One region of the Paenibacillus sp. FSL L8-0641 genome, then DNA from elsewhere that is predicted to be linked to it. Evidence: predicted binding sites of a transcription regulator. Region 1 holds the regulator's gene; each other region holds the start of a gene.
The links. The regulator Rex, encoded in region 1, represses fermentation and respiration genes when NADH is low (regulators of the CRP and FNR family bind a similar motif). The targets are predictions, from matches to a motif close to TTGTGAAATATTTCACAA.

Region 1 (6,932 bases):
TTCAACTAGATGATCCAGCAGAGGCTGTATACCATTTTCAGAAGGTGCTGGACCTGACTGAGCAGGCAGGACTAAAAGCGGTCATCTATAATGCGCTAGGCTGTCTGTTGGCAAAGCAGGCTGACGTAGAGGAGGCGCAAAAATGTTTTGCTCTCGCACATCAGTTCGATCCTGCGTTACCCGAGCCGCTGCACAATATGGAAGCCTGTTTGTCCGGTACCGAAAAGCTTCGATACGACAGCTCCATAATGACCTGGATGTAGTTGTCAGACACCGAGTAAGACGATGCATGCCCACCTCCTGAGGCGGCGTATGCATCGTCTTTTTTGGCTGTCTTAATTTCCAAACACGCGATCTTCTGCTATGCTAATATACGGAGTTATTATTTTTGTAAGTGTCATAAGAAAGGATTAAGCCCGAATGAAATTTGCGGTATTGGATTTTGAAACGACAGGCACCCAGTCCGCGGATGACATCATTCAAGTCGGACTTGCAATTATAGATCATGATAACAGCATTTCCCGTGTTTACGGCTCTTATGTGAACCCTGGCAGATCTATTCCACCTTTTATCACTGGATTGACCGGAATTACAGACGATGACGTGAAGGATGCACCTGCACTTGAAGAAATGATGATGGAGCTTGTGCCTATGCTGGACGATGTTGTACTGGTCGGTCATAATGTGGCGTTTGATTTTAATTTTTTGCAAAACGCTCTGGATCGGTGCGGATACTTGCCATTTAGCGGAAGAATCTTGGATACAATGGATTTTCTGAAAATTATGTTTCCATCGCTATCTTCGTATCAGTTGGGTTTTGTGTCTTCTGAGTTCGGGCTGGCACATGATCGCCCTCACCAAGCAGACAGCGACGCATTGGCTACGGCCGAGGTGTTTTTAAAGTGTCTGGGTGAGCTTCAAGCATTACCTCTGATAACGATACAGCGGCTTAGTGATTTGTTTGCAGAGGAAGACAGTGACCTTGGATGGTTTCTTGATGGGGTGCGTGAAGAGAAAGAGCTTGATCCTATTCAGGATTTGGAGGGATATCAGTTTTTTCGTCAGCTTGCGCTAAAAGTGGAAGATTGGACGGAGCTAGCTGCTCCGCGTAGAGAAGATGACCCGAATCCACTGTCAGGTGTTTCCTTTGAGGAGTACATGGATGATGTGCGGGACAATTTGCGTTCATCCTTGAGCCAATATGAGGAGCGCGAGGCGCAGATACAGATGATTGAGGGTGTGAATCAGGCACTGAGTGAAGACAAGCATCTGCTGATTGAAGCAGGTACAGGAACAGGGAAGTCTCTGGGTTATTTGCTCCCATCGCTGTATCACAGTGTGAAAAAGGGACAGCGCGTTATGGTGAGTACACATACGATCAACCTGCAGGAACAGTTACGCGAGCGCGACATTCCGATGCTGACCAAGGTGATTCCGTTTCCGTTTCGGGCAGCTATTTTCAAGGGTCGGGGACATTATTTGTGTCTGCGTAAGTTTGAACATAAAATAAACAGAAGAGACTTCGCTACACCGAAGGAAGATTTAATTACAGCGGCTCAGATGATCGTCTGGTTGACGTTAACAGAAACCGGTGATGATGAAGAACTGAATCTGAGCAACCGTGGAGGGGATTTCTGGGAAACGGTGGCGAGTGATTCAGAGTCCTGTCTTGGTCGTTCTTGCCCATGGTTCCGCAAATGTTATTATCATCGTGCACGCCATGAAGCAGGAATAGCGGATGTTGTTATTACGAATCACTCTAAGTTGTTCACAGACGTCAAAGCCAGTCATCAGTTGTTGCCGAGCTATGAACATCTGGTGATAGATGAAGCCCATCACCTGGAGGAAGTAGCTGGTAAACACCTAGGTATGCATATGAAATATTTCACACTCGTGCATACACTGACGCGACTGTTCAAAGACAGCAAGAATGGACAACTGCCTTCACTTCGTCAACAGTTGGCGAAATCGGGGCACGAGAAGTCGGCAGATTGGGCCTCAACCATTGATCAGCTGTATCCGCTCGTGTTAGAGGTGAAGGAAACTTGGGACCTGCTAAGCGACAAACTGTTTGGCATGTTGCCGGAGCGAAGTGATGCGACACCGGGTGAAACAGGACAGTTTTCTTCCCGTCTCAAACCTTCGGCCAAGCCTGCAAAGTGGGATCAGGCGGGAGCTTTGGAAAATCAGCTATATGTAACGATGAGCGAAATTTTGCGCAAGGGCGACAAGCTGATGCTGGACGTCAAGGAAGAACATGACGATTATGCGGCGGATAGCCTTATTACAGATATCACGGGTCTGCTCAAGGATTTGGCGGGGATTCGAGAAAATTTGCGCTTTTTTATCCGACTCGATGATGAAACAACCGTATACTGGCTCGAGGCGAGCGGGCAATTCCGTAGTAAATCATTGCAATTTTATGCGGTACCCGTCGATGTGAGCCGCCAGTTGAAAGAAATGTTTTTTGACAAAAAAAGAAGCATTATTCTGACTTCTGCTACCTTGTCGGTAGATAAGTCGTTTCAGTACATGATCGATCAGCTCGGCTTACAGGAGGCCGCAGATCAAGAGCGGCTGATGACTTCGCAGCTCCCGTCACCCTTTAATTACAGGGATCAGGTGTTGCTGGTTATTCCACGGGATTTCCCAAGTGTGAAGGGCAGTGTAGGAGATGCACATTTTGTAGATATGCTCGTTAGCTCTCTAGGAGCGACTGCTCAGGCGACGCGGGGGAGAATGCTCGTTCTGTTTACGTCCTATCGGATGCTCCGGCAAGTGTATGAGCCGCTCAAAGAGGCCTTAGCATCCAGCGAAATTACTGTGCTGGGACAAGGCGTGGACAGTGGAAGTCGCAGCAAGCTAACCCGCCGGTTTCAGGAAGCGAAAGCTTCTGTATTGCTGGGAACCAGCAGCTTCTGGGAAGGCGTCGATATTCCGGGGAAGGCTCTGACTTGTCTAGCCATTGTTCGCTTGCCGTTTCAACCGCCGAATCACCCGCTGCTGGAGGCAAAAAGCGAACTGCTCCAGCAGCAGAAGAAGAATCCATTTATGAAGCTGTCTGTACCGCAAGCGGTCATTCGCTTCAAACAGGGATTTGGTCGGTTGGTACGTACAGCGAACGACCACGGGGTAGTTATCGTTTATGATACGCGTGTGATTGAATCCTATTACGGAAAGCACTTTTTGTACTCGTTACCGGGACCAAAAATGGAGCATATGCCATCGGAGCAAATGGTGCCCCGCATCGCCGAATGGCTCCAATCCGCCCCGGAGACAGAGGCATAACGGACGGACATAAGTATGTTCGTTACAATTAGGGGGAGCAAGTATGAAATCAGATAAAATTTCAGAGGCTGTCGTACGGAGGTTACCCGTATATTTACGTTATCTGAATGCACTGCACAAACGGGAGGTGGCTACGGTCTCTTCTCAAGAGTTGGGACAGAGGCTAGATTTAAACCCGGCCCAAATCCGTAAAGATCTTGCTTATTTTGGAGATTTTGGTCGGAAGGGTATTGGTTATGATGTTTCTTATCTCATTGAGAAAATACGCCATATCCTGAAAATCGACCAACAAATTAATGTAGTCTTGGTCGGAGCGGGTAATCTGGGGCAAGCCCTTTCGAATTATAACGCTTATTTAAAAGACAATATGAAGATTGTGGCGGTATTTGATGCGTTTCCGGATAAGGTAGGAACCAAGATCAATACATTGGTCGTGCAACCGATGGATGAACTGGAAGCGACTGTGAAAGAAAAAAACATTCGAATCGGGATTATTACCGTACCTGATTTTGAAGCACAGCACGTGGCTGATAGGCTTATTGATAGCGGAATTGGAGCGATCCTGAACTTTGCACCGACTACTCTCAAGGCACCAGCCAACATTCGGATTCATGCCACAGACTTTACAACTGATTTGCTTAGCCTCGCTTATTATTTGGAGGACGGAAAGGAAGAAGCACAATATGACAGTGAATAAATGGATGATTAAAAACGGATCTTTTGCAGTAAATGGACCAGAAGCAGGGGTAGTCCATGGTTTTATGATTGTGGAGGATAGTCGTATTACTTATATTGGCGAAACCTTGCCTGCGGGTGAGGAAGAGACGGAAGCGATCGATGGTAAAGGGCTATTGTTTTTACCTGGTCTGATCAATACTCATGGTCATGCGGCGATGTCTCTACTGCGTGGGCATGGAGATGATTTGGCACTTCAAGTATGGCTTCAGGAAAAAATGTGGCCTATGGAAGCCAAGTTTACATCTACAGACGTGTACTGGGGTACGTCCTTGTCTGTGCTGGAAATGCTGAAAGGTGGAACAACAACCTTCCTCGATATGTACGATCATATGGATGAAGTGGCTCGTGTGGCTGAAGAGTCAGGTATTCGTGCAAGTCTGATGCGTGGAGCAATTGGACTATGTTCGGAGGAAGAACAGCGAATCAAGCTGGCAGAGGCCGTGACTTTTGCACGTAACTGGCACGGTAAAGCAGACGGGCGTATTACTACGATGATGTCTCCGCACGCGCCATATACATGTCCACCTGCGTTTATTGAAAAATTCGTACAAGCTGCGCATGATCTGGACTTGCCACTGCATACGCACATGTCTGAGACGATCGCCGAAGTGGAGCAAAACGTACGCGACTACGGTTTGCGTCCGGTTGCACACTTGGATAAGCTTGGCTTTTTCTCCCGTCCTTCGCTTGTTGCCCATGGCGTTCATTTGAACGACGAAGAAATAGCTTTACTGGCAGAACGTGGTGTAGCGGTTTCCCACAATCCTGGCAGCAACTTGAAGCTGGCAAGTGGTGTGGCAAGAGTGCCTGAATTGCTGCGTGCAGGGGTTACGGTTTCTCTCGGAACGGATGGTCCTGCCAGCAATAATAACCTGGATATGTTCGAGGAAATGCGTCTGGCAGCACTTATTCACAAGGGTGTATCCGGTGACCCTACGGCAGTTCCTGCAAGTGAAGCGCTGCGTCTGGCAACGGAATACGGTGCAAAGTCGATTGGTTTAAAAGAAGTAGGAGCGTTGGCAGCAGGCAACAAGGCTGACTTTATCGCGTTGGATCTGAATCAGGCACATTTCTTGCCGCGTACAGATCTTATTTCCCATGCGGTATACTCTGCAAGCGCCAAGGACGTGGCTCATGTGTGGGTAGACGGTCGTCAGGTTGTGAAAAACGGCGAATGCCTGACTATGGACGAGGAACGTATCAAACATGAGGCACAAGCCGCCTTTGAAGGGCTGCTGTCGCGCTAATTCAGGTGTCACATCCCCTTAGAGAGGAAGCACGGGTTTGAAAAATAAGAAAAAATGGATAGCGGTCGCCATTTTGGCCGTGATACTGATCCTGGTCAGCATTTTCTGGTATTATTCCTATGTTACTCAAGACCAGGTGGCTGAGAAAAATGCCGCTATCATTAAGGCCAAGCAATCAGGTGGTCTGGTTAGCACGACTCAAACATGGAAGTCTGTGTGGGATCAGGTATATTGGGTGGTTCAAGGGAAAAATGCACAGAATGAAAATATAATGGTATGGGTTCCTTTTCAAAAAGTGGAGGGACAACCTAACGTACCTGCCGCAGATAATAGCGGTGTTCATACCGAGCTGCTGAAGAACGGAGTCGACGAGCAAAAAATGACGTCGCTAATTCAGCAGCAGCTTCCAGGTGTAAAAATTGTAAGCCTCCAGCCGAGTGTGTTCAATGGCGAATATGTGTGGCAGCTGTTTTACGATGATGGAAGCCATCATTACTATGCCTTTTACCGTTTTTCAGATGGGGGAGCGACGGGGGTAAAGTATACTTTGCCCAATAACTGAGCTGGTTGAGGATCAGCAGATGTGGAATGAATGACTAGTAAATGATTAAAAGCTCAAGAAAAAGACGTAAATGCGATGAAATTCGTATTTACGTCTTTTAGTCTTGCTATGCCGTAAAGATGAGCTGAATGCCAGCGAAGCATCTTTACCTACCCAACTTCTCTCCTAAGGCAAATTCATCTTTATGGCGGGCAACAGCGATCGTAAGATCAAATCCTACACGCAGCGTCCCACCTCCACCATAACCAAAGATTTTGCCTCATCACAACTCCTCCACACATTGCCTTCGATTTTAGATATACGTTATGATATACTATATTTTATAAGTGATAGACAAAAATGATAGAAAAAAGAATTGCTGATCACTGTAAGATCATGCAATTTGGTTGTTTGTTGACATTCGTCCCGTTTCTTCTGAGTTTTACATTTTGAGAGGAGGATGTTGTTTGAAATTGCGTGCAGTTCCTATCGTTGTGGCGGCAGTTTTGGCAGCTTTGCTGCTATTTGGGGGATGGTTCATTTACCGTCAGGTTACAATGCAAAGTCCTCTGGAAAAACTGGTTTCTCAATATCCAGGCGTGACAAGCGCTCAAATAGATATTAAACAGGATCAGGTTGTATTGAAACTAGATCTCAAACCGCAGGCGGATGTGGCCGGATTGGTCGATGTAGTTAAGCAAAAAGGACAATCCATCATTGGCAGCCGCACCATTAAGCTCGATATTGCAGACCGTTCCAATACAGCACTGAATCAATGGTGGTCTGAGGCTATGTTTCCTGTAGCCGAAGCGATGGAAAATAGAAAGTATACTCAAATTTCATCTACAGTTGAGCATATGAAAAAGAAAAAGACGGGTATCAAAGCTGATACCGACATGGATTCGAACAATGTCTATATCCGACTCAGCGAAGGGAAAGCGACCAAGTTTATCGTTTTGCCACGTCAATCTCAGCAGATGGGGGTATGGCCTAATGCCTAGATGGATCAAGGAAATATTAATCGGCATTGTGCCGGTAACCATTATATTTCTCGTTTTTATTGGGGTAAATATTATCCCTCTTCTAGTTGCTGGTGTGATGTTCAGCGGCTTGTTAAT
Region 2 (6,932 bases), 2.3 Mb from region 1:
GAGCTAGCTCAAGTATGGCCAGATGTACAAGGCCATTGGGCTGCGAAGTCCTTGCAATCTCTTGCAGACAAAGGCTGGATACAAGGCTATAAAGACGGCAACATACGTCCTGAGCGCGCTGTAAGCCGTGCAGAATTTGTAGCCATACTGACCAGAGCATTGGGAACTGCTGGAGATGAGAGCCCTTCTACCTCATTTACAGATATGAAGGGACACTGGGCTGGATCAGCTGTGGATTCTGCTTACCGTCAGGGATGGATTCAAGGGCTAACCGCTCAAACTTTCGGACCTGATGAAAGCCTTACCCGTGAACAGGCGATGGTGATCCTGTCACACGCGATGCAGAATCAGACATCCATTTCCAGCACTACTGCACTGCAATCCTACAAGGATGAGCAGCAGATTTCAGCGTGGGCCTCCACAGCATTCCAAAATGCAGTATCCTCCGGCTGGATCAGCGGTTATCCAGATGGAACGCTCAAGCCAAAAGCGGCTATCAGCAGAGGTGAGATGGCTGAACTGTTAGTACGTATGCTTAAATAAGAATTTTCAAGTTTCATAGATCAGATGAGTATAGCCAATACAACGCGGCCTCCAAGCTTTTCGGGGGGCCGTATTTTTTATGTGTATTTTATGTAGGAGCCTTCAACAATCATTTTTGCTTGGTCATTCACCCTTTTCGCTTCAGAAAATATATTATGAGTATCTGCGAAACGGGGCGATGAACCACCTGTCACCTCTACTGTAGGAAGAACGATCAGGAGGAGATATTTGAGCATGAAACATAAAAAACCGTTCAGGTTCAGTGGTGCATCAAAAAAAGATGAAGACTGTAAACCAACAAGAGTAAATAGAAGTATCGAAGATCTTCTCAGGCTGATTAATGAAATGACCGCGATTATCCCCATCGTGTTCGCAAACCCTTCTGCGGCTAATGTATCTTCCTTGCAACAGGTTTTAAGACGTCTGTTGTCTCTGGCGAAAAGCTTAAGGCTTCGCGGCGGGGCCAAGGCAGACTTACTGGCAGCGCTGGAGCTTGCTATTGTTGCGTTAGAAGCTACACCTTTCTCGCCGATCGGCGTAGGTACTGCACTGCAACAATTGCTGGATGCGCTATTGTCCATCGTTTTACAAGAATCCCTCGATCCTGCTCTTAAAGACAGCTTAATCAACGCGATCAGAATCGCTGGAACGATGGTTAGCAACGTATTAGGTGAAACATACTTGTCAGGGGAGCCCGGTGCACAAGGACCCCCAGGGCCTCCAGGGGTTCCAGGGCCTCCAGGACCTCCAGGACCGGTGGGACCCGGCGGTGCGCCTGGACCAGCAGGTGGACCAGGGCCACAAGGGGCTCCCGGACCTATCGGAGCGGCCGGACCTGTGGGCCTTGACGGGCCTGCGGGACCTGTGGGCGCCGCTGGGCCCGCTGGGCCTATCGGGGCCGCTGGACCGGAAGGCCCTGCCGGACCTGTCGGCGCTACGGGTGCTACGGGGCCCGATGGTCTACCGGGCGCAGTTGGCGCTGTCGGACCCGCTGGGGCCACGGGTGTTACGGGCGTTACAGGGATTACCGGAGCCACCGGCTCGGGAGCCATCATCCCGTTTGCTTCCGGAGGGCCTGCTACACTGACAACTGTTCTTGGTGGGCTGGTAGGAACCACAAGTTTGATCGGCTTCGGAAGCTCAGCTACAGGTATTGGCCTCGTAGGCGATACCATTGACCTCACAGGTACGCTTGTAGGACCGCTTATTAACTTTGCTTTTTCCGTACCACGGGATGGCGTAATTACCTCTATTGCTGGTTACTTCAGTACAACAGCTGCTCTGACCCTCTTAGCATCATCCGTTAGCATTACTGCCCAGTTGTTTAGTTCCCCAACACCTAATAATTCCTTCACAGCGATTCCCGGAGCTACCGTTATATTGACTCCCCCACTGACTGACATTGTTGCTTTGGGAACGATCTCTAGTGGTATTACTACCGAATTGGCTATACCCGTAACCGCGCAGACCCGTCTACTTATGGTCTTCTCAGCAACGGCTACAGGAGCCTCCCTCCTCAACACCGTGGTGGGTTATGCGAGTGCAGGCATTACCATTACCTGATCCAAGCCGAAAAGGGCCCAACAGGATTGTCCTGTTGAGCCCTTTTTATTTGTATTCCATCAGATGAACTAAACCGTTTCGAGCGATATTTTTACTTCTTCTCCCTCTTCACAAACAGCGAACGTTTTAACTTGTCCGTGATCAGGCTCTTGAACGATGCCTGTCTGCAGGTCAATTTTCCAGTCATATAAAGGATCATAGATATAATGACCAGATACTATCGCCTCTGTAAGAGGACCTCTTTTGGGATGAGGATTGATATTTTCAACGGCATAAAGCTCATTCTCCGAAGTGCGAAAAACAGCAATTTCGACACCTTTGATGTGGATGGTACGTCCTATTCTGATCGGAAAATCCTTACTGTGACCGACGACAAGCCATTCGGCATTTTTGATCATTTGCTTGATTGCTCCCTTCCTCAGGCATTTTAGATACAATTACACAATAGACGGGGTGACAACCTCGAATAAATTTTTGCGTGAATCCTCATCATTGATGATCTTTTTCCAAGGGTCTTCGACCTGTTGCAGTGCAAATTCGATACGTTCTACTAAAGCTTGGCGATTAGCTGTATCCTGAACGACTGCTTTCTGAATCTCTTCCAGACCGATCCGTTCCACCCACTCCGAAGTACGTTCCAGGTATTGTCCTGTTTCGCGGTAGAGTTGCATTACGCTACCTACAATATCAATCAACTCGGCGTCGGTTTTCACTTTACAGAGTGAATCAGCCAACCGTGCTTTAATACCGCCATTACCACCGATAAAGATCTCCCAGCCCCCATCATTACCTACGATTCCGATATCTTTGGTACATGATTCCGCACAGTTGCGTGGACATCCATTAACCGCTAATTTGAATTTTGCCGGGAAATCCAGTCGTTCGAATTTCCGTTCCAACACTTCTCCCATTCCCATCGAGTCCTGTGTACCAAACCGACAAAATTGCGATCCAACACAGGTTTTAACCGTACGAAGTGACTTCGCGTAGGCATACCCCGACGGCATATCGAGTTCTTCCCATACTTTAGGCAGATCCTCTTTACGGACACCGATCAAATCAAGCCGCTGTCCTCCTGTTACTTTAACGACCTTAACGTTGTATTTAAGAGAAACATCTGCTATCTTCTTCAAATCTTCTGGGGTCGTTACACCGCCGTACATTCTAGGAACAACTGTAAACGTTCCATCCTTTTGAATGTTTGCGTGCAATCGCTCATTTACAAAACGGGAATCCCCCTCATTTTCATAGGTGTCCGGGTTAATCATTCCCAGATAGTAATTCAGCGCCGGCCGGCATTTGGAGCAACCTTCATCATTATGCCAACCCAGTACATTCATAACTTCACGCGTTGTTGTCAGCCCTTTGGTTTTGATCGCTTCCACAATCTCGTCCCGGCTCAATGTTGTGCAGCTACATATTCCTTGCTTGGCTGACGTCTTGAAGCTGTCTCCAAGAACATATTGTAGAATCTGCTCCACGACCGGCTTACATCCTCCACAAGAACGAGTTGCTCCGGTACATGCTTTAATTTCATCGACTGTAGTCAGCCCATTGTCATTAATTGCATCAACAATGGCCTTTTTAGTAACACCGTTACAGCCACACACAATTTCATCATCGGCCATCGTTTCAGCGGATGATGTTTTCGACCCGTGATTGCTGCATCCAGTACCCATGAGCTGTCCATATATTTCATCTGTCATCAATGTTTGCTGACGCACATATTTTTGCAGGCTAGCAGATTCGCTCACATCGCCAAACAGTACAGTTCCAACAATCTTATTTTCACGAAGCAGCACTTTTTTGTAGGTCCGCTTCCACTCATCTTTTGCAACAATCACCGTATGTTCAGGCTGGGTTATGAATTCGCCAGCTGAGAAAACATCCACCCCTGAAATTTTGAGCTTGGTGGAAACCACCGATCCCATATAACCTTCAGTTTCCGCGCCTGCCAAATGTTTGGCAATGACACTTCCCTGCTCAAACAGCGGAGCTACCAGACCATAACAGATTCCGCGGTGTTCAACACATTCCCCTACAGCATATACATCCGGCACAGAGGTTCTCATCAAATCATCGACTACAATACCACGGTTCGTTTCCATACCACTTTGCACAGCTACCTGAATATTAGGCTTGATCCCAACCGCCATAACGACCAAATCCGCTTCCAGCTCGCTTCCGTCTGAAAACCGCAATCCTTGTACGCGATCTTGACCGTACACCTCCGAAGTTTGCATTTGCATAGCAAACTTGATTCCTTGGCGTTCTAGTTCTGCTTTTAGCATCGCAGAGGCTTCCCGGTCTAGCTGACGTTCCATCAAATCTTCCATTAAATGAACGACCGTAACATCCATCCCCAGATTGACCAGGCCTTTAGCTGCCTCCAGCCCCAACAGACCTCCACCAATGACAGCGGCCTTTTTATAGGTCTTTGCCGCTTCCAGCATTGCCGAGCAATCGGCGATATCTCGGAAACCAATAACTCCCGGTAATTCTTTACCCGGAATAGGCAGAATAAACGATTGTGAACCAGTAGCCACCAAAGCCACATCGTAATCAATTTCCAGTCCGTCTTCGGTGAGAATCTTCTTGTTCTCACCGTCGATACTTTTAACCATTTTTCCTGTATATAAAGTAATCCCTTGATCCGCATACCATTGCAAATCGTTCAGTATGATATCATCTATTGTTTTACTACCTTCCAACACATAAGAGAGCATGATCCTGTTATAGTTCGGATGCGGCTCACTTCCCAGGACTGTAATTTCATATTTATCTGTTAATTTTAAAATTTGTTCGACCGTATTGATACCAGCCATCCCGTTCCCTATAACCACAAGCTTCTTTTTACTGTTTATCATATACCGGTTCCTCCATTCATTCGACGCTACTTCCTATCCGACGACATCTCTACGTTTCTAATGAATATTGTTTATGCTTCTATTTTAATACAGCAGATAGAGCTATATGTGACTAGAATCACAATGTAGTTAAAATTAAGAATATTTAGGGATTTCCCTATTCCGTTTCAAGGGATTTTGCTCCATTCTCTACACTGGCTCTCAGTGCTAGATAGCTCTATAACAACAACAGAAGTGTTTCGTGTGAGATCTGCCGTAATGATTAGATTTAAAAATAGTGTAGTTGATGATCATTTGCTCTGGTCATCGAACGAATCTTTCCAGTTCATGTGTAAATACAACCTTTATAAGGAATACTTTAGGGACAACTTGTATCTTAGAATTGATTCGTTTGGAGGTGGTCATCTTGTGGTCTAAAATAATTTCTTATATTCCGAGCTGGAGTATACTCTTTCAAGCAGGCCTCGCGTTGATTATTCCTTTAGGGATTTATTATATAAACACCTCGATTTATTCGTTTGTCGGTAGTAAGGGAGCGAAATCCAAACATTCTTCCGGTCGGCCGCTCTCCGATGAAAATAACGAAGGGCACCTTGATCAACAGAATAAACCAAACTCTAAAATTACAGGGAATTACGATTCCGATTTAAATTCGATCCGAGAGTCTATAGGCGGAAATAGTGATGTGCATTTTCGTGAGTTTATGTTGAAAAAATTTCATGCTCGGTCCGTATTAGTCTTCATAGAAGGCATGCAGGATGAAAAGCTTATGAGCAATCAGGTATTGGAGGTCTTGATGTTTGAGGGCCAGCAGGACCAACAGGAACAGCCGGAAAGTATAAGTAGCTCTTTTATAAAAGATAGCTTGATGCCACTTACGCAAATTAGTGAAGTTACCAGTATGGAGGAACTGCACGAGTTCATCCTTTTAGGTCATACTGCCTTATTAATTGAAGGAATGAAGGAAGCACTACTGGTAGGCTCGCCTAATGGCGCCATTCGCTCCGTCAATGAACCAACCTCTGAAGCACTACTTCGGGGTCCCAGAATCGGTTTTACGGAAGTATTAAGTGAAAATACTTCGATGCTTCGACGCCAGGGCTTAAATAAAAGTCTGGAAATGAAGAAATTTCAAGTGGGAAGCCGAATCAAAAAGGATCTGGTTGTCGCGTACATCAAGGATATTGTGAATCCGGATCTTCTTGAAGAAGTAAACCGCAGAATATCAAAAATAGATATGGATTTTTTGGCTGAATCCGGTTATGTGGAGCAACTCATCGAAGACAATTATTTAAGTCCGTTCCAGCAGGTTCACAACACAGAGCGACCCGACCGTGTCATTAATGCATTACTGGAAGGAAGAATAGCCATTCTTCTGGACGGGACTCCCTTTGCACTTATTGTCCCGGTGACCTTCAGTATGCTGCTTCAATCTCCCGAGGATTATTATGAACGCTGGATTCCAGGTTCACTTTTACGTTTGCTGAGATTTTTTGGAGCTTTCATAGCGCTGATGGGCCCTGCTTTGTATATCTCTTTTATTTCATTTCATCCCGGTTTGATTCCGACCAAGCTGGTCATTAGCATCATTCAGACCCGTCAAGGCGTCCCTTTTCCTTCCGTCATTGAAGTCATGATTCTGGAAATTTCGATTGAAATCCTGCGGGAAGCCGGCATCCGATTGCCCAAACCCATTGGTCCTGCAATGGGCATTGTGGGAGGCTTGGTCATCGGCGACGCTGCTGTAAATGCGGGCATCGTCAGCCCCTTCCTGGTGATTGTGGTTGCGGTAACTGCCATTTCTTCATTTTCGATACCGACATACAGTGCGGGCATTACCTTGCGCCTACTGCGTTTCGTCGGCATGCTCTTTGCAGCAATCCTGGGGATGCTCGGAACCATATTGTTCTTTCTGTTGATTTGTATCCATCTGACGAAATTGAAAAGCTTCGGCGTCCC
Region 3 (6,932 bases), 1.5 Mb from region 1:
CAGCACATAGGCGACAATTCCGACTGCTACCGCAGCATACATAAAGGGACCGCGACGCGCAAATAAATCCGTTGCAAAATAAGTCCATACCACCATGCCCGCAAGTAAAATGCCCAATACCGGAAGAAATTTGGATGCCATCACGCGAGCACGATCCCGTACTTCTCCAATCGTCCGCAGAGAAATAAACGTCAGTCCGTGCATTAGGCACATTCCGACCACTGTCAGTCCAATCCATACGGTATATCCATTGAATACATCGGAAAATCCAGCTTTCAAATCCATGTTTTGCTGAATAGGTACACCTTTCACCAAAGCCGCAAAAGCCATACCGAACAGCATCGGCGGTAGAAAGCTGCCAATCAGAATGCAGGCATCCCACGTTCCTGTCCACCATTTTCCTTCAGCCTTTCCGCGGAACTCAAAAGAAACTCCACGCAAGATCAAACCTAGCAAAATAAACACAAATACGAGATAATATCCGCTGAACATAGTCGCATAAAAATGCGGAAAAGCGGCAAACATTGCACCTGCTGCTGTAATCAGCCACACTTCGTTGGCATCCCAGAATGGACCAATCGTATTGATCATCAAACGTTTTTGTTGGTCGTTACGCGGCACCAATCCTGTGGCCATTCCTACGCCAAAATCAAAGCCCTCCAGAAAAAAGAAGCCGGTAAACAGCACAGCGATCAATAAGAACCATAAATCATTTAGCGACAATGGTGTCACCCCCTTGAGCAAAAGGATCATGAATTACCGTTTGCTGATGTGGCTCAATATCTGGACCTTTACGAGCCGTACGGTAAAACAGAAACGCCAGCACACCTGTTAAAATTAAATACAATGTAGTAAATGAGATGAACGAGAATAGCACTTCTCCTGCCACAACGGTAGGCGAAACAGAATCTTTCGTTTGAAGCAAACCAAATACCGTCCACGGTTGGCGACCTATTTCAGTCATGATCCAACCTGAAGTATTCCCAATGAATGGAAGGGATATCCCCCATATCATCAGACGGAAGAACCAGCGATGTGAACCTTCCAGCTTTTTACGGAACGTCAGGTAAGCCCCGTATAAGGCGAGTGCAATCATGCCACATCCAGCCGCAATCATAATGCGGAAGCTCCAAAACGTGGTACGTACTGGCGGGATATAATCGCCCGGACCATACGTTTTTTCATATTGGGCTTGCAGCTCATTCATACCAGGCACAGAGCCGGTAAATTTACTATAGGATAGAAAACTCAAAGCAAAAGGAACTTTAATCTCAAAGGTATTTCCCTTGTTTCCAGGATCAATCCATGCGATAACGGTCCAAGGAGCGGGGTCACCACTGTTCTCCCATAATCCCTCACTGGCAGCCATCTTCATCGGTTGTGTTTTCACCAAATATTGAGCCTGTCCATGACCAAACAAAGGAATAGCAATGGCACTGATTAAGGCAACAATAATACTCAATTTAAAAGAAGGTTTAAAAAAGTCCATATTCTTTTTGTGCATCAGCTTCCATGCACTGATACCCGCGATCAGAAATGCTCCTGTCGCAAAAGCAGCAAACAATGTATGTGGGAATTCCCATAACAGTTGTTCATTCGTTAGCAGAGCAGCAAAATCTTTCATTTCTGCACGTCCATTTTGAATCTCATAGCCTACTGGACGCTGCATGAAGGAATTAGCAGCTAGAATCCACAATGCCGATAACATCGTACCGATAGATACCAACCACATACAAATTAAATGGACCGTTTTGGACAATCTTTCCCAACCGAATACCCATAATCCGATAAAGGTCGATTCCAGGAAAAATGCAAGCAGCGCTTCAATCGCCAGCGGCGTACCAAATACATCACCCACAAAACGGGAAAAGTCCGACCAGTTCATCCCGAACTGAAATTCTTGCAAAATCCCGGTGACTACGCCCAGTGCAAAGTTAATCAGCAGAAACGTTCCCCAGAATTGAGCCATTTTTTTGTACAAGTCATTTTTCTTAATAACATACATAGTCTCCATAATTGCCACCAATAACGACAATCCAATGGAGATCGGCACATAAACAAAGTGAAGAATCGTTGTGGTTGCAAACTGCAACCGTGCCAAATCCAATACGTCCATGATGTTGCTCCTCCCCCTGTACTTCTCTTAACATTGATTTATAGTGTCTGTAATCTGAAGTCTTCTACATTTGTGACAGTATTCACATTCTTACATATGCAGCGGTCACCTTTTAGAAAATGACTCACTCAACTACCTTCACCATGGTGTCATGATCCGGCTTCAGATTATCCCCATTATATAGAATAAATTTAAATGAAATAGAATCGAAAATGTGAACATCGTGTCAAAGCTGTGTCATAACGATGGCGATTTGATGAAAACAGCCTAAATCCCATAATAAATGTGACATTTCCTATTGATCTATCTTTTTTTCATCATGCAAAAAAAGCCTCTCTTCGTTCGGAGGTTGTACCTCCGACATCTGCAAGAGAGACTTCATAGCGTTATACCTAGGATTCTATCAACAGCCATCTGTTCCTCCGTTCTTTTGAACCCGATTTCGATAGGAGGAAGGTGACATTCCAGCATACTTTTTAAATTTACTATGAAAATAATCTGCGTTCGCATACCCTACGCGTTCCGCCACCTGGTGTACCTTAATTCCTTGTGCAAGCAACTCCCTTGCTCGCTCAATCCTCACCTTATCCAGGTAGGCATTAAAGGCCTCGCCAGTATGACTTTTGAACAATTTGCCCAAATAGCCACTATTGTAATTAAACATATCTGCCAGTAACTCCAATCGCAAATTTTCATCATAATGACTATGAATAAAGTCAATCATTTGTTTCATGATGATGTCCTTGCCACCGGGATCAGTCTGTCCAATCCATTGCAACACATGCTCCAGCGAGTGATCCACCAGCTCGCCCAATGTGGAATAAGCATATACATCGGTTATAAAGCTGGAGTGCTCCTCCAGCACGGTTCGACTGTGATCCTGTCCGGCTGCATACTTGTTCAACGCCAGTGTGAATGTTTGGGCGAATGCCGCCTTGATTGCGGATTCTGTGCGATAAATCCGCGGAAATTGGACTTCCATTTCCTTAATGACACGGGTTGCAGCTTCACTATTAGCCATATCTAGCGCATAGTACAGCTTTTCTGCATAACGTATGGGATCATCTGTGGCACTATCAGACGCTCCACTCATTTCAGTCTCGACTGTCTCCAATTCGTGTAGGTCTCCAGGAAGCATGACTCTTTCTGCCCGGAACAAAAACGTACGCTCCAATAATCGCAGTGCCTGCTCAAAAGATCTGGGAATGTCGTTAAGAATGGCTACAGGATCACCGGCAGCCGCATAAATTTCCGTTGCCCACGGCTTTAGGTCCTGTCGCCAAACAGCCAGTAACTGAACAGCATCTCTCTCCGTTTTTAACGTGGCGGGAAGCAAAAGACCCACATATATTCCAGCCTCAAACACGATACCTCTGCCTTGCTCATGGCACATTTCTGTTAGTCGCTGCTTTGCTGCCGACTGCCGGGCTTGCCGATCCCAGTCAGGTATACGTAAATCTATCAGAATAATCTGATAGCTACTCCAGTCCAATGCTGGTAACGCTGGCTGTTGTCCATGTTTTCCGTTACCGCTTTGATGTTCAGCCTGCTTGGATGCTCTGTGCAGAGAATCGCTGCTTTCTACAGCATTACGAGTATACTCTCGATGAACCGGAAACAATAGAGCTTCGATCCAATTACGCTCATGAGAAGGCGGACTTCCCCATTTGCCGACTTCTTTCTCATCCTCAATGTTTTGCCGTACCCGCTTCAACTCTGTCGTCATTTCTTCCTCATCAACTGGCTTCAGTAGATAGCCATCTACTCCGAAGCCCATGGCTTGCCGTGCATAATCAAAGTCTGCATATCCGCTTAAAATGAGAAAATGATACGGCTCCCCGTTCTTTTCACGTATGCTACGTATAACCTCCAGTCCACTCATCCCGGGCATACGAATATCTACAATGACTAGCTCCGGCCGATGCTCTCCGAACTTATCCAGAGCCTCGCGTCCATTCCCTGCCGTATCGACAATACGGAAGCCACAATCCCCCCAGTCAATAATGGAGGACAATCCTTCACGAATCGCTGGCTCGTCATCTACAATCATTGCTTTATACATTCGACTCTTCCTCCCTTGGTATGGAAAAGTATACGGTTGTTCCTACTTGTAATGCGCTTTCAATATGCAATCCATAACGTTCACCATACATCAATGTCAGACGTTGATGTACATTACGCAGGCCAATACTGCTCCCTTCTGGCTCATCCGTCCCCCTGATCCGAGCTAGCAGACGGGTCAGTTGCCCAGCTTCCATGCCGATCCCGTCATCTTCTACTTTAATTTTCAACTTTCTTTGTTCTATTGCAATATTTACCTTCACGGTAACCGGCTCTTCCTTATTTTCCAGTCCATGAATGACCGCATTTTCCACCAGCGGTTGTATGATTAAGGGAGGAATCGACATGTCCGTCGCATCTTCTTCCAAATTCACTTCATAGATCAAGCGATTTCCAAATCTGAACTGCTGAATTTGCAAATAGGATCGCACCATATCCAGCTCCTGTAGTACCGTCGTTTTACCACTGCCAATCTCCAGATTCCGGCGCATCAGCCTGCCAAGCAAACGCACCGTCGTTGCAATTTCCGCTTCCCCATTCAGATGTGCTTTCATTCGAATAGATTCTAATGCATTAAACAGAAAGTGTGGATTAATTTGGCTGGCCATCATTTTTAACTTGATATCCTTTTGTGCCAATTCCAGCCTGTTGTTGTGCTCACTCGTCTCATAGACCTGCGCCATGAGTTGGCGAATACTACTCACCATATAGTTGAAACGGCGGGATAAATCCCCGATCTCGTCCCTTCCCTCCACACTCGATACCACATGAAAATCGCCCGCGGCTACCTTACCCAGCTCATAGCTCAACCGCTGTAGGCGTTTGGTAATCAGCCAGGAAATGATGGTGATCAGAATCAGTGCCATAACCAGCACTGCAAGAACACATAAAGCACCAATCAGGCTGATTCGGTTGGCTCCCTGTACAATATGCTCCGTCGAAAACACTGAAATAATCGTAAATCCGCTCACACTGGAGGCGGGCAGCAGCTCATCCACGATGATGTTGGAGGGCATTCCGTTGATTTTCGCTTCATATATTCCCTTACCCGCACGCTGGACGTCAAAGCCCAAATGTAAATCGCTCAACGTCTGGCCCACCGACTGCGGACGAGTAGCTGCGACCACAATCCCGTTACGATCTGCAATCAATGTTTCAAAAGGCTCCTTGCTCAGCATATGATTCAACTCGGTCTGACTCAGCGATATCATCAGAACTCCCTTGGTATTGTATTCGGGAAATGGAATTTGCCGTACCAGGCTCAGGCGATTAACCGGGTTATCTTCCTTATCCTGAATGTAAAACCAGTTAATCGCCGTTCCCTGCAAAGCCGTCTGGAACCACTGCTGCCGCTCAATGTTAGAATCCACTGGAATAAACTCCAGATTATTGACAAGCGTCGGATTATACGAATAGAACCGGATAGTAGCAACTTCTCTATATTGCTGAGTATACTCATTAAAATCCTTGTATTGATGGTACGCATTCATCAGCTCTACCATACCCGGATACTGTCGGTTCGCCATCTCCCTCAGCCTTTTATCGAACATGAGCCCATTTGAAATATCCGTTGGCACACGCAGTAAATTTGCCGTCTGGCTCTTGATCTTTTCCACATTGTTTACCGTCTGGGCAATTGCACTATTCAATGCCTGCTCTCGCAAATAAAAAGTAACGCAGCCGCCAACCACCAGCACCGGAATCATGACAATTAGTACGTAGGAGAACAGCAGCTTATTCCGCATACGCATATTACTCATCAGAAGCCATACTCCACGATTCATGCCATCCCTCCCACAAAATAAGCGCTTACATTTTTTTGCGCCTTATCACATCCTCCATCTCGACCTATATGTATGTATCCAGTTTAATGCTTCGTAACCTCTTTATCTATATTTTTTGCAAAATTTAAAAAATGTGGCGAACAGAGTCACCACACTTTACGATTCCTAAACTATTTACGTACAAAAGGTTCGATATGCACTCCCTGCGGTAGCTTGTGCGGATCTTCCGGGTTGATACGGTCATAGAACATAATACCATCCAAATGGTCCATTTCATGCTGTACAACAATCGCTGCATAACCTTTGAACGTCAATAGCTCCTGTGTTCCGTCTGGTAAAGTGGCCTTAATACGAATTTTTTCGTAACGCGGTACATATCCGGCTACGTACCGATCTACCGACAAGCACCCCTCACCCTGCTCCAAATAAATCATGGACGTGGAGTGGCTGACTAACTTCGGATTAAACAACGCATACTCTACCGTTTTGTCTCCATCTTCATAATAAATAGCGCACATTCTTTTGTTCAAACCTACCTGGTTTGCAGATAACCCCACACCCGGGCGCAGTTCATAGCGGGTAGCCAGCTCTTCATTTTGGCTATTTTTCAGATAATCCAGCATCCATTGCATCTGTTGAAGATCCTCTTCAGATAGTGGCAAGCATACCGGATCAACCTTCGTACGCAAAATAGACTCCCCTTCACGCACGATATCCTTCGTGAGAAGCATGTCCATCGATTGATTACTCATTCGTCAGCCTCGATTCATTAAAATAAATATATTTTCATGTGATGTACTGCCATGTAATATGTGATGCGGTGCAAAAACTGTGGGATTTCCCGGTTTTCTGCAAGTTTTATCCCATAAATTATATCTATTCATGAAATGAATTGTCAAAATAAAGCGACGTTTTTTTGGGGGGAAATTGGCGCAATAAAGACCTCTACGGGGGCGTCCTACTCTTTTAGA

Region 2: the regulator Rex is predicted to act here: its motif matches at 5,080-5,097, upstream of nirB (nitrite reductase large subunit NirB).
Region 3: the regulator Rex is predicted to act here: its motif matches at 2,187-2,204, upstream of MKY16_RS20920 (cytochrome ubiquinol oxidase subunit I).

The regions. Positions count from the first base shown of each region.
Region 1 is NZ_JBBOUW010000001.1:3,081,600-3,088,531, reverse strand. Features, by position in the region: gene MKY16_RS13715 (tetratricopeptide repeat protein) at 1-263, shown strand, start outside; gene dinG (ATP-dependent DNA helicase DinG) at 421-3,288, shown strand; gene MKY16_RS13705 (redox-sensing transcriptional repressor Rex) at 3,332-3,985, shown strand; gene MKY16_RS13700 (amidohydrolase) at 3,972-5,273, shown strand; gene MKY16_RS13695 (cell wall elongation regulator TseB-like domain-containing protein) at 5,311-5,835, shown strand; gene MKY16_RS13690 (hypothetical protein) at 6,282-6,815, shown strand; gene MKY16_RS13685 (AAA family ATPase) at 6,808-6,932, shown strand, end outside.
Region 2 is NZ_JBBOUW010000001.1:774,027-780,958, reverse strand. Features, by position in the region: gene MKY16_RS03420 (immunoglobulin-like domain-containing protein) at 1-543, shown strand, start outside; gene MKY16_RS03415 (exosporium glycoprotein BclB-related protein) at 778-2,106, shown strand; gene nirD (nitrite reductase small subunit NirD) at 2,175-2,504, opposite strand; gene nirB (nitrite reductase large subunit NirB) at 2,544-4,973, opposite strand; gene MKY16_RS03400 (spore germination protein) at 5,380-6,932, shown strand, end outside.
Region 3 is NZ_JBBOUW010000001.1:4,595,037-4,601,968, forward strand. Features, by position in the region: gene cydB (cytochrome d ubiquinol oxidase subunit II) at 1-723, opposite strand, end outside; gene MKY16_RS20920 (cytochrome ubiquinol oxidase subunit I) at 710-2,116, opposite strand; gene MKY16_RS20925 (response regulator transcription factor) at 2,520-4,178, opposite strand; gene MKY16_RS20930 (cache domain-containing sensor histidine kinase) at 4,171-5,961, opposite strand; gene def (peptide deformylase) at 6,132-6,713, opposite strand.